3 regions of the Hydrogenophaga sp. LT287 genome follow, and region 3 is predicted to be linked to each of the others. Evidence: riboswitches for the same ligand, from Rfam matches in the RefSeq annotation. Region 3 holds a riboswitch; each other region holds the start of a gene.
What was found. Region 3 has a riboswitch for thiamine pyrophosphate ahead of thiM (hydroxyethylthiazole kinase). Riboswitches for the same ligand answer to the same signal wherever they lie in the genome.
Positions count from the first base shown of each region.

Region 1: another riboswitch for thiamine pyrophosphate. It lies ahead of thiC (phosphomethylpyrimidine synthase ThiC); the one in region 3 lies ahead of thiM (hydroxyethylthiazole kinase).
Region 2: another riboswitch for thiamine pyrophosphate. It lies ahead of AC0GNR_RS02090 (thiamine ABC transporter substrate-binding protein); the one in region 3 lies ahead of thiM (hydroxyethylthiazole kinase).

Region 1 is NZ_JBVPZC010000013.1:61,463-65,422, forward strand. Features, by position in the region: gene xdhB (xanthine dehydrogenase molybdopterin binding subunit) at 1-897, shown strand, start outside; gene AC0GNR_RS11595 (hypothetical protein) at 1,004-1,303, shown strand; gene AC0GNR_RS11600 (ketopantoate reductase family protein) at 1,317-2,225, shown strand; TPP riboswitch at 2,276-2,388, shown strand; gene thiC (phosphomethylpyrimidine synthase ThiC) at 2,503-3,960, shown strand, end outside.
Region 2 is NZ_JBVPZC010000002.1:48,541-52,500, forward strand. Features, by position in the region: gene AC0GNR_RS02085 (ABC transporter permease) at 1-254, opposite strand, end outside; gene AC0GNR_RS02090 (thiamine ABC transporter substrate-binding protein) at 260-1,297, opposite strand; TPP riboswitch at 1,401-1,508, opposite strand; gene AC0GNR_RS02095 (class I SAM-dependent methyltransferase) at 1,688-2,344, shown strand; gene AC0GNR_RS02100 (hypothetical protein) at 2,428-2,598, opposite strand; gene AC0GNR_RS02105 (transglutaminase-like domain-containing protein) at 2,708-3,604, opposite strand; gene AC0GNR_RS02110 (FtsX-like permease family protein) at 3,802-3,960, shown strand, end outside.
Region 3 is NZ_JBVPZC010000004.1:70,201-74,160, reverse strand. Features, by position in the region: gene AC0GNR_RS05260 (hybrid sensor histidine kinase/response regulator) at 1-347, shown strand, start outside; gene AC0GNR_RS05255 (NUDIX hydrolase) at 368-1,249, opposite strand; gene AC0GNR_RS05250 (hypothetical protein) at 1,413-1,649, shown strand; TPP riboswitch at 1,743-1,840, shown strand; gene thiM (hydroxyethylthiazole kinase) at 1,895-2,767, shown strand; partial or broken gene thiE (thiamine phosphate synthase) at 2,764-3,366, shown strand; gene thiD (bifunctional hydroxymethylpyrimidine kinase/phosphomethylpyrimidine kinase) at 3,472-3,960, shown strand, end outside.

The sequences.
Region 1 (3,960 bases), on a different contig from region 3:
ACCGACGGCAGCGTGCAGGTGAACCACGGCGGCACCGAAATGGGCCAGGGGCTGAACACCAAGGTGGCGCAGATCGTGGCCGACGAACTGGGCGTGCCGTTTGAGCGGGTGCTGTGCACCGCAGCCGACACCAGCAAGGTGCCCAACGCCAGCGCCACCGCCGCCAGCAGCGGCACCGACCTGAACGGCCGCGCCGCCCAGTTTGCCGCCCGCCATGTGCGCGACAACCTGGCCGCCTTTGTGGCCGGGCTCGACGGTGTGGGCGCGGGCTCGGTGCGTTTCGAAGGCGGCCAGGTCATCACCGAGCAGTCCACCCGCCAGTTTGAAAACGTGGTGGGCGCGGCTTATGCCAACCGCATCCAGCTCTGGAGCGACGGCTTTTACCGCACCCCCAAGATCCACTACGACAAGACCACCCTCACCGGCCGGCCGTTTTATTACTTCTCTTACGGCGCGGCGGTGAGTGAGGTGGCCATCGACACGCTCACCGGCGAGAGCCGCGTCTTGAAGGTGGACATCCTGCACGATGTGGGCCGCAGCATCAACCCGGCCATTGACATCGGCCAGATCGAGGGCGGCTTTGTGCAAGGCATGGGCTGGCTCACCACCGAGCAACTGATGTGGAAAGCCGACGGCCGTTTGCAAACCCACGCGCCCAGCACCTACAAAATACCCACCACCGGCGACGTGCCCGCACACTTCAAAGTGGACCTGTGGCCCGAGGCCAACCGGGAAGACAACGTGCACGGCAGCAAAGCCGTGGGCGAGCCACCGTTCATGCTGGGCATCAGCGTGTTTGAAGCGCTGCGAGATGCGGTGGCCCAGGCCGGTGGACAGCCCGAGGCCATGAACGCACCGGCCACGGCTGAAGAGGTGCTGAGCGCGCTGGGTGCCTGACGGTTCAGGCGCCGGCGTTCAGTAGAATCGGCGACCCTGACCCGGGGCCGCAATCTGACCACGCCATGGCGGCGCCGCGTCACCCAACACCCACACACCATCCCCCATGCATTACTCCGCTTCCCACCACAAACTCAAGCTCATCCTGGCGGCCCAAGGCATCAAGACCGGCGACGCCGGCGCCATCGACACCCTCTTTGGCGGCAAAGACGGCTACTACTGGTTTGGCACCGTGCGCGACATGTGCCCGGAAGGCAAAACGCTCTCGTGGGAGAACCAGTACGCCATGGTGCACGCCATCCAGGCACACGAAAACGCCACCGCCGAAGAAGACGAAGTGAAACCGCAGGTGCCGAGCGCGGCCAACATCGCCGCCCTGTCCAAGCTGCTGGCCGATCCGATCTGAGAAGCCGGTTTTCATGTCCACTCACGCTCCCCTGCAGGTTGCCGTCATGGGCGCTGGCGCCGTGGGTTGCTATTACGGCGGCATGCTCGCACGCGCCGGCCACCGCGTCACGCTCATCGGCCGCCCGGCGCATGTGCAGGCGGTCCAGGCCCACGGCCTGCGCCTGCAAACGCTCAGCTTCGACGAAAACGTGACGCTGGAGGCCAGCACCGAAGCCAGCGCCGTGGCCGGTGCCGACGTGGTGCTGTTCGCCGTGAAGTCGCCCGACACCGAACACGCAGGCGAACAAATGCGCGCGCACCTGAAACCCGGTGCGCTGGTGCTGTGCCTGCAAAACGGGGTGGACAACGCCGAGCGTCTGCGCACCGTGCTGCCCGGCGTGAGCGTGGCCGCCGCCGTGGTGTATGTGGCCACCGAAATGGCCGGCCCCGGCCACCTGCGCCACCACGGCCGCGGTGAACTCGTCATCGAACCGTCTGTGCGCAGCGCCGAGGTGGTGCAAGCCCTGGTGGCCGCCGGCGTACCCACCGAAGTGAGCGACAACGTGCGCGGCGCGCTGTGGGCCAAACTCATTCTCAACTGCGCCTACAACGCGCTGTCAGCCGTGGGCCGCATCGCCTACGGTGAACTGGTGCAGCGCCCCGGCGTGCTGGCCGTCATGCGCGACGTGGTGGCCGAATGCCGCGCCGTGGCCGCCGCCGACGGCGTGACCCTGCCCGGCGACGTGGACGCCGCCGTGCGCCGCATTGCCGAGACCATGCCCAGCCAGTTGTCATCCACTGCGCAAGACCTGATGCGCGCCAAGCCCAGCGAGATCGACCACCTCAACGGCTATGTGGTGCAACGCGGCGCAGCGCTGGGCGTGCCCACACCAGCCAACCAGGTGCTGTGGGTGGTGACGAAGCTGGGGGAGAGGCCGTAACCCATCGACGCACAGGGACTTGAGTGGATGCCCGCCCGGCCGCTATACTTCGCGCTGCTCCGGGGTGCATGAGCCGAAAGGCCCAGCGCTGAGATGGTTGAAGAACCGAACCCGTGAACTTGATCTGGCTAGTACCAGCGAAAGAAGAGCGCAGCCCCCAGGGCCTGCATCCCCACCCGTCCCTCGACAGGCGGGTCCGTCCACCCCAGCGGTGGACCGGGTGCATGTTTTGACGGGCGGTCTCCGGAGCATCCACAGCCCCACCCAGGAGACCGCCATGAACGCCCCCGACAAGATTCCCTTCGCCGACCAGTTCGCGCTCAGCCGCGAGCCCTTCCCCGCTTCGCGCAAGATTCACGTGCCCGGCTCGAACGAGAGCATCCGCGTACCCATGCGCGAGATCGCGCTGAGCAACGGCGAGCTTGTGACGGTGTACGACACCTCCGGCCCCTACAGCGACCCGAGCGCCGCCATCGACGTGCGCACCGGCCTGGCCGATGTGCGCGGCGCCTGGATCGCGGCGCGTGGCGACACCGAAAGCTACGAAGGCCGCCAGCGCGCCGCGCTGGACGACGGCATCAAGAACGAGGCTGCGCAAAACGGCACCACCATCGAACGTATCGAAGCCCTGCGTGCCGAGGCCGCCGGCCTGCAGCGCACGCCGCGCCGCGCCAAGAGCGGGCAGAACGTGACGCAGATGCACTACGCCCGCCAAGGCATCGTGACACCGGAAATGGAATACGTGGCGCTTCGCGAAAACGGCAAGCGCGAGTGGATGCGCGAGTACCTGGGCGACCCGGCCCGCGAAGCGCGCCTGCGCGGCAACCCGATGGGCGCGCACATCCCCGAGGTGTTCACACCCGAGTTCGTGCGCGACGAGGTGGCGCGCGGCCGCGCCATCATCCCGGCCAACATCAACCACCCTGAAGTGGAGCCCATGGCCATCGGGCGCAACTTCGGCGTCAAGATCAACGCCAACATCGGCAACTCGGCCGTCACCTCCAGCATCGAGGAAGAGGTGGACAAGCTGGTCTGGGCGATCCGCTGGGGCGCCGACAACGTGATGGACCTGTCCACCGGCAAAAACATCCACACCACGCGCGACTGGATCGTGCGCAACAGCCCGGTGCCCATCGGCACGGTGCCGATCTACCAGGCGCTGGAGAAAGTGGGCGGCGTGGCCGAAGACCTCACCTGGGCGATCTACCGCGACACGCTGATCGAACAGGCCGAACAGGGCGTGGACTACTTCACCATCCACGCCGGCGTGCGCCTGGCCTACATCCACCTCACCGCGCAGCGGCGCACCGGCATCGTCTCGCGCGGCGGCAGCATCCTGGCCAAGTGGTGCATCACCCACCACCAGGAAAACTTCCTCTACACGCACTTCGAAGAGATCTGCGACATCATGAAGGCCTACGACGTGAGCTTCTCGCTCGGCGACGGCCTGCGCCCCGGCAGCGCGGCCGACGCGAACGACGAAGCTCAGTTCGCCGAATTGAAGACCCTGGGCGAGCTCACCCAGGTGGCCTGGAAGCACGACGTGCAGACCATGATCGAAGGCCCCGGCCACGTGCCCATGCACCTGATCCAGGCCAACATGGACGAGCAGCTCAAGCACTGCCACGAGGCGCCGTTCTACACACTCGGCCCGCTGACCATCGACATCGCGCCGGGCTACGACCACATTGCCAGTGCCATCGGCGCGGCCATGATCGGCTGGATGGGCACCTCC
Region 2 (3,960 bases), on a different contig from region 3:
AATTCCAGCCGGGCCAGCACCCAGGCCAGCGGCAGGCCCAGCAGCAGTGCCAGCGCGCAGGTGATGGCGGCCTGCGCAAATGACCAGAGCAAGCGCCAGCGCAGGTGATCGTCTTGCCACAGCGCCCACCAGGACACATCGCCGGCGCTCCCCAGGCCCTCGTTCAGCAGCCGCAACACAGGCGCCACCAGCACCACCGCCAGAAACGCCAGCGGCAGGGCTGGCAGCATCCAGCGCAGGGGCAGGCGGGGCATGCTGCTTATTTCAGTACCACTTTCGTCCAGCGCTGCAGCCAGGCTTTGCCTTGCTGACCCATTGGGTCAGCCGGAGGGTTGTTGTAAGCCGTGGGCTCACTGGCGTGGCGTTGCATCACGTCCACCCGCGCCGCACCGGCTTCGGCCGGAAACATCCACATGCTGGTCTGCAAGGCCTGCTGCACCGGGGCCGAGCGCAAAAACTCAATGAACCGGCCAGCCGCTTCGCGCGCCGCCGGGTTGCCACCCTTGACCAGCGCCACGCCCTCCACCTGCCTAAAAACGCCGCCCTTGAGGAACAGGTTGGCGGTGGGCGACTCGGTGAGTTTTTCTTTGGCGTAAAACACCTCGGCCGCCGGGCTGCTGGCGTAGCTGACCACGATCGGGCGCGTGCCACCGTTGCGGGTGAAATCGGTGTAATAGGCCTCGGTCCAGCCCTTGGCCACCTTCACGCCGTTGGCGCGCATGCGGGCCCACCAGTCAAACGCGGCCGCCTCGCCCAGGCCGGCCACGGTGGCCCACAAAAACGCCTGGCCGGGGCTGGAGGTGGCCGGGTTTTGCACCACCAGCAGTTTGCGGTAGGCGGGCAGCGTCAGGTCGTTCAGCGACGTGGGCAGTGCCAGGCCCTTCTGGGCAAACCAGGCTTTGTCGATGTTGAGCGTGACGTAGCCAAAGTCCACCGGCACCACGCCAGCCACCACGCCACTGGGGCCAGCACCCTCGGCCATGCCCGCTGCCACAGCGCGCTGGGCGGCGGGGCCGGTGTAGGCATCGAGCACGTTCGCGGTTTGCGCGCGGTGCAGCAGGGTGTTGTCAATGCCAAACACCACGTCGGCCAGCGGCTTGGCGCGGGTCAAGATGAGTTTGTTGACCATTTCACCCGCGTCGCCGGCCTTGACGATCTGCAGCTTCACGCCCGCGTCTTTTTCAAACTGGGCGAGCAGTTCTTTGGGCAGGTCAAACGAGCTGTGGGTGAGCAGGCGCAGCGCCGTGGGCGCTTGCGCGCTGGCCGCCGTGTGGGCTGCCGTGTGGGCTGCCAGCAAGAGGGAAACCAGAAGCCCAGAAAAAATCCGCCGTTGCATGCGATACCGCCTTTTCAATAACCGCCACGCCAGGCGCCTGAAAAGAACGGAACACAACCCTGGGTGGTCCGGCTCGTCACGCTCCCTACGCTGGCACAACCCAGATCAGGTGAGAGGGGTATTTCTCAGCCGCTGCCCACATGGCTGTGAGCCGGCACCCCCGGTGAAGTGGCGGATTGTAGCCCTGCGACGTGTTGGCGGGTCGGCGTGTTACTGTGCATTGGCCCAACCCGCAAGGGCAAAGCCCACCACCAGAGTGCCTCTTCGGCCCGCATGCCTTTCTCCAGGAAACGTTGTGCCCGTTCGATCTGAACTGCTTCACCACGTCCCACCCCATGAGAAACATCCCCCATGCCCGGCTACCAAGTCAAGACCGAGACCGTCACGCTCGGCGGTGTCGACTGGCACATGCGCTGCCTCCTCGACACCCAGCAATACGCCGACCCCGTCAACACATCGGGTGCGCTGGGTATTCCGCCCGCGGGCTGGTCGCTGTTTGGCCAGGTGTGGCCTTCGGCCCGGGTGCTGGCACTGTCCATGCAAACACATGCGCTGGCAGGCCAGCGGGTGCTGGAAATAGGCGCCGGGCTGGCGCTGTCCAGCCTGGTGATGCACCGCCGCGGCGCCAACGTGACCGTGAGCGACTGGCACCCTTTGACCGAGCTTTTTCTAAAAGAAAACCTGCTGCTCAACGGCCTGGGGCCGCTGAAATACCAGGCGGGCAATTGGGAAACCGAGAACCCGTTGCTGGGCCGTTTTGACCTGATCGTGGGGAGCGACTTGCTGTACGAGCGCCAGCAACCGGCCCAGCTGGCCGGTTTCATTCACCGCCACGCGGCACCGGGTGCGCAGGTCATCATCGTCGACCCGGACCGCGGCAACCGCGCCGCGTTTGGGCGGGCGATGGGTGCCCTGGGCTTCTCCCTGGACATGCGCGCGGCAGACCGCCTGCTGGAAGATCGGGTGGCTTACAAAGGCCGATTTTTGACGTTTCAACGCGCGGCCTGAACAGCGCCTGAGAAAGCCCCATGCAAAAGGCCCGCGGTTGCGGGCCTTTTGCATGGGGCTGGCTCGCAGGAGCCAGCAACCGGTCAGCCGCCCTTTTTGGAGCGCTTGCCCGGGTTTTTCTTGCTGCGCGTTGCCACGCCACGCTCCAGGCTCACGCGCTGGCCACGGCCAGGGGTGGTGAGCGAAACGCCAGCGACAGGCGTGGGACGGGGAGTAGCTTTGCGGTCAGCTTCGGTGACGATTTTGTTGCCCATGTCGGTTCCAGACAGAAATTGGTTGAAAACCCCTCTATTAGGCCACAGGCCACGGCCGCTTTGGCCGGAGCGCCTCAGAGGTTGGTGTGCAGCCACGGGAAGTGGCCTTTCAACGCGCCACATCCACCATGTTCCAGGTGAAAGCCGAGTCGGTTGACAGGCCCTCTTCGCGGCGCACCGGCATCTGCCAGCCGTTTTGCGGGTTGACCTGGGCCGAAATGTCAATGCGCGGGGCGTGGGCCACCACACCGCCAAAGATGGTGGCAAACGACGCATCGGCCGCGTCGCGCCCGGTGCCAATGCGCACAAAACCCATGGGAATGGCCGTGCCGGATGGGTCAAAAATGTACCAGCGGTGGCCCAGGTAGGCCTCGACGTAGGCGTGAAAGTCGGTGGGGCCCAAGGCGGGATCGGCGCCGTAGTCGATGGCGGTGGTGAAGCGGGCCGGAATGTTCAGCGCACGGCACATGGTGATCATGAGGTGGGCAAAGTCGCGGCACACGCCTTTGTGGTCGTTCAGCGTGTCCAGCGCCGAGGTCATGGAGTTGCTGGTGTTGGACTGGAACGTGACCTGGCTCTGCACCCACTTCTGGATCGCCTCCACGCGCCGGTAGCCCTGCGGCATCTGCCCAAACAGGCTGTTGGCCAGCGCGGTCACGCAGTCTGACTGGCAATAGCGGCTGGGGTACAGGTAGGTAAGCGCTTCGGGCGGCAGCTGGGCCACCGGGGTTTCAAACACGCTGTCGGGCTGGGCCACGTGGTGGGTGATGTCGAGCGTGGCGCGGTAGCGCAGTTGCAGCGAGCCGGGGCCGGCCGTCAGGCGCAGCGTGCGGCTGCGGGTGGCCGGGTCGGTATGCATGACCAGTGGCACCGGCTGGCTCACCTGAAGCTCTTCCCACACCACTTTTTGCTGCGGCGTGTGGGCACACTGGACGTTGAAAATGAAGTCGGCTGAAGGCGGGTTGATCTCGTACTGGAGGTCAATGGCAAGGTGGATTCGAACCATGGTTTTCACCGTGAAGTAGAAAGGTTGGCCAAAAACGGCGGGCCGCGGAACGGTGAATTTCAAACGTTTGAAAAGACCATCCTACGCGCATGCAAGCATTGGGCCAACTTGCGGCAACGCCCTGCGGGCCGATGTGACGTGCTGCCATGGTGGCCCCGGCACGCGGGGATTTGCCCGTGCTTTAAGCTGCGCGGTCCATGCGTGCATTGCTCTCCACCTTTTCCTGGCAAGAACTGCTGCACCACCCGTGGCGCAATGCGTCGGCGGTGGTGGCCGTCATGCTCGGTGTGGCCCTGGCCTTTGCCGTGCATCTGATCAACGCGTCGGCGCTGGCCGAGTTTTCCAGCGCGGTGAGC
Region 3 (3,960 bases):
TCCTGATGCAGCGTCTGATGGAACGGGAGGGCTACCGCGCCTCGGTGTTCACCGATGCGGAGCAAGCACTGAGCGCGATCCGTGCGCCCGGTGCCACGTTTGACCTGGTGATCACCGACTACAACATGCCCGGCATGTCGGGCCTGAATTTGACCCGCGTGGTGCGGCAACTGCGGCCGGCGTTGCCCGTGGCCATCACGTCGGGCCACATCACGGAAGATCTGCAACAGCAAGCCCGCGCCCTTGGCGTGAGCGAGCTGATCTACAAACCCAACACCGTGGAAGAGCTGTTTGCGGCGGTGGACCGATTGGTGCGGCATATCGTGCCGGGCGCCACACCGGCCTGAGCGCTCAGCCCAGCGGTCGCTCAACCCAGCAGCGCGGCCAACCCGCCGTCGGCCTCAAACCGCTGGTTGCGGTAGATCAGCCGCGTGGGGCCTGGCCACACCCGTTCGGGCACGCTGTGGCGCGGGTCGCCGGGGTAGCAAATCACGCGGCAACCGGCTTCGTCAAACGGTTCGGGCGCAATCAATGCGGGCAGGCGGCTGCGCGCAGCGGCCAGCACCTGGGCCACACTGCCCAGGCGGCTGAACTGGCTCAGCGTCATGATCTGCGGTGGCGCCAGGTCGATCTCGCCCGCCCAGTAGCGTTCCAGCCCGGTGCGCGGCGCCAGCCACACGGCCTCGGTGGTTTCAAAGGTGCAGTGCTCAGTGGCCTGGCCGTGCGGCGCGGCGGCCACAAAAAACCGGGTGTCAAAGCGCTTGTTGGTGACCGAGGGCACGCGCGGCGTGATCCACCGCGACCAGGGCACCAGGCTGGAAGCGGCCAGCGGCAGGCCCAGCTGCTGCAGCGCGCCAGCAAAACCCAGGCCTGCCAGCGTGTGCGCCCGCACCTGCTGCACCAGGCCGGGTGCAGCCGCCACCTGACCCAACAACAGGCCGCACTCTTCAAAGGTTTCGCGCAGCGCAGCCACATGCAGGCCCAGGGCGGTGGGCAGGTCCAACCCGGGCTCGCCCAGGCCGTGCAGCAGCGCGTGCGCCGGTTGGTCGAGCGCCGCGGGGTCCACCTGCTGGTCGGCCGCATCGAGCTTGCCACCGGGGAACACATGCACCCCACCCAGCACGCCCGAATTGCCGTGCCGGCGCACCAGCAACACCTCCAGCCCGCTGGGGCCATCGCGCACCACCATCACAGTGGCAGACGGCACGGGCGGCGTGAGCACGGTGTCGGAATTGATCGGTATGGCCATGCGCGCATTGTCGTGCGGCAGGGCCCGCGGCCTTGGCACGCGCAAGACAGGTGGGCGGCATTCACCCCGGCCACACAGGGGCAATCGCCTGGCCGTGGCGCCCACTCTGGCAACTGGAAACAATGCACAGGCCAGTATGTTCTGGCCGTGTTGGAGTTTTGTCATGAAAAAGTTGTTGTTGTCTTGCGCGCTGGTGTTCTCGGGCGCGGCCATGGCACACGGTTGCCCCGGCGAAATGAAAGCGATTGATGCCAAGCTGCTGACCAAGCCCGCACTGGCTGCAGCCGACCAGGAAAAAGTGACCGCGCTGCGCAGCGACGGCGAGCGCCTGCACAAAGCGGGTGACCACGCCGGGTCCATGAAAGCGCTGGGCGACGCCAAGAAGATCCTGGGCCTGTAAACTCCGCCCGCCTGGCCGGTGCACGACGCGCACCGTGCCGGGGGGTCTTTGCTGAAGATCTGAAAACACGCGTCCGGTGGGTTGAAAGGCCCACGCCATTGCTAGGGGTGCCTCGAAAGTTTCGGGGCTGAGAAATACCCTTTAAACCTGATCTGGGTCATGCCAGCGTAGGGAAGCAAACACCGCCTCACGGCGCGTGCCCGCATCACCGCACCTGACATGCCCGCTTTTTACAAGGCCGCTGTATGTCATTGCCCGCTGATTGCGCCCCACCCGCGCCAAACCACCCCGCCCGCCTTTCGCCCGCCGACCTGTGGGCTGACGTGCAAGCCGTGCGCCAGCAAGCGCCGCTGGTGCACAGCGTGACCAACTTCGTGGTGATGAATTTCAACGCCAACATGCTGTTGGCCGCGGGCGCCTCGCCCATCATGGCCCACGCAGTCGAAGAAGTGCCCGACATGGTGGCCATCGCCCAGGCCGTGGCGGTCAACATCGGCACGCTGGACGCGCAGTGGGTGCCGGCCATGGCGCTGGCGCTGCAAACCGCGCGGGCGCTGGGCAAGCCGGCCGTGCTGGACCCAGTGGGCGCCGGGGCATCGGCCTACCGCAACCGCACCCTGGCGTACCTGCTGGCGCAAGGCCGACCCGGCATCATCCGGGGCAACGCCTCGGAAATTTTGAGCCTCGCCGGCGTGGCGGGCGCGTCGCGCGGGGTGGACAGCGCGGTGGCTTCCAGCGACGCGCTGCACAGTGCGCGCGCCTTGAGCGAGCAGTTCAACTGCGTGGTGTGCGTGTCGGGCGAAAAAGACTATGTGCTGGGGCCAGCGGGCGCCTGCGCCGTGCTGGCCAACGGCCATCACTGGATGACCCGCGTGACCGGTGTGGGCTGCTCGGCCAGCGCGCTGGTGGCGGCATTTGCGGCGGTGCAGCCCAACGCCTTGCGGGCCTGCACATCGGCCATGGGCTTTCTGGGTGTGGCGGGCCAGCTGGCTGCGCGCCTAGTGGCGGCACAGGGCGGCGGCGTGGGCAGCTACGCCGTGGCCTTGCTGGACGCGGTGGACCAGCTCAGCGAAGCCGATTTTCTGGCCACCCTGAGCCTGCAGGAAGGCCAGGCATGAAGCCACACCACCTGCGCGCCCAACTGGCGCTGTATTGGGTGACCGACCCCGCGGGTATGTTGGAAGCCACCTGGCTGCAACAGGTGCAAGCCGCCGTGCGCGGTGGCGTGAGCTGCGTGCAGCTGCGCAGCAAAACCGCCAGCACCCGCGAGCTGGTGCGCTGGGGCCATGCGCTCAAAACACTGCTGGCCCCGCACGGCGTGCCGCTGGTCATCAACGACCGGCTGGACGTGGCCCTGGCGGTGAACGCCGCGGGCCTGCACCTGGGCCAGAGCGACCTGATGCCCGCCGATGCGCGGCGGCTGATGCCCGCCCACATGTGGCTGGGCTGGTCTATTGAACAGCTGGACCAGCTGCAATTGGCGCGGGTACAACCGGTGGACTACCTGGCCATCAGCCCGGTGTTTGCCACCCCCACCAAGGGCGACGCCGCCGAGCCGCTGGGGCTGGCGGGTTTGCGCTGGGCGCGCCAGCACACCGCTTTGCCACTGGTGGCCATTGGCGGCATGCACGCCGGCTGCCTGGCCGAGGTGGTGGCCGCTGGCGCCGACAGCGTGGCCGTGGTGCGCGCCATCAGCGACGCAACCGACCCCCAGCACGCAGCGCAGGTGCTGCGCAGCCTGGTGGACGGCGCGCTGGCGGCCCGTGCGGCCCAAACGCAAGCGCGTACCGAATCGGCAAACGAACCAACACCGCGCCTCACCGTGCCCCGCGTGCTGTCCATCGCGGGCTCCGACTCGGGTGGCGGCGCGGGCATTCAGGCCGACCTGAAAACCATTGCCGCGCTGGGCTGCTTTGGCACCACCGCCATCACCGCCGTCACCGCGCAAAACACCCTGGGCGTGAGCGGCATCCACGCGCTGCCCGCCGAGTTTCTGGCGCGCCAGATCGACGCCGTGCTGACCGACATCGGTGCCGACGCCATCAAGATCGGCATGCTGCACGACGCCGCCGTGGTGTCGGTGGTGGCGCAGGCGCTGGGCCGCCATGCGGTGCGCCATGTGGTGCTGGACCCGGTGATGGTGGCCACCAGTGGCGACGTGTTGATGGCGCCCGACACCATGGGTGTGCTGGTGGAAAAGCTGCTGCCGCGGGTGAGCCTGGTCACACCCAACCTGGACGAACTCGGCCTGCTGTGCGGGCAAACCATCACCACCGAAGCGCAGGCGCTGGACTGCGCACAACAGCTGCTG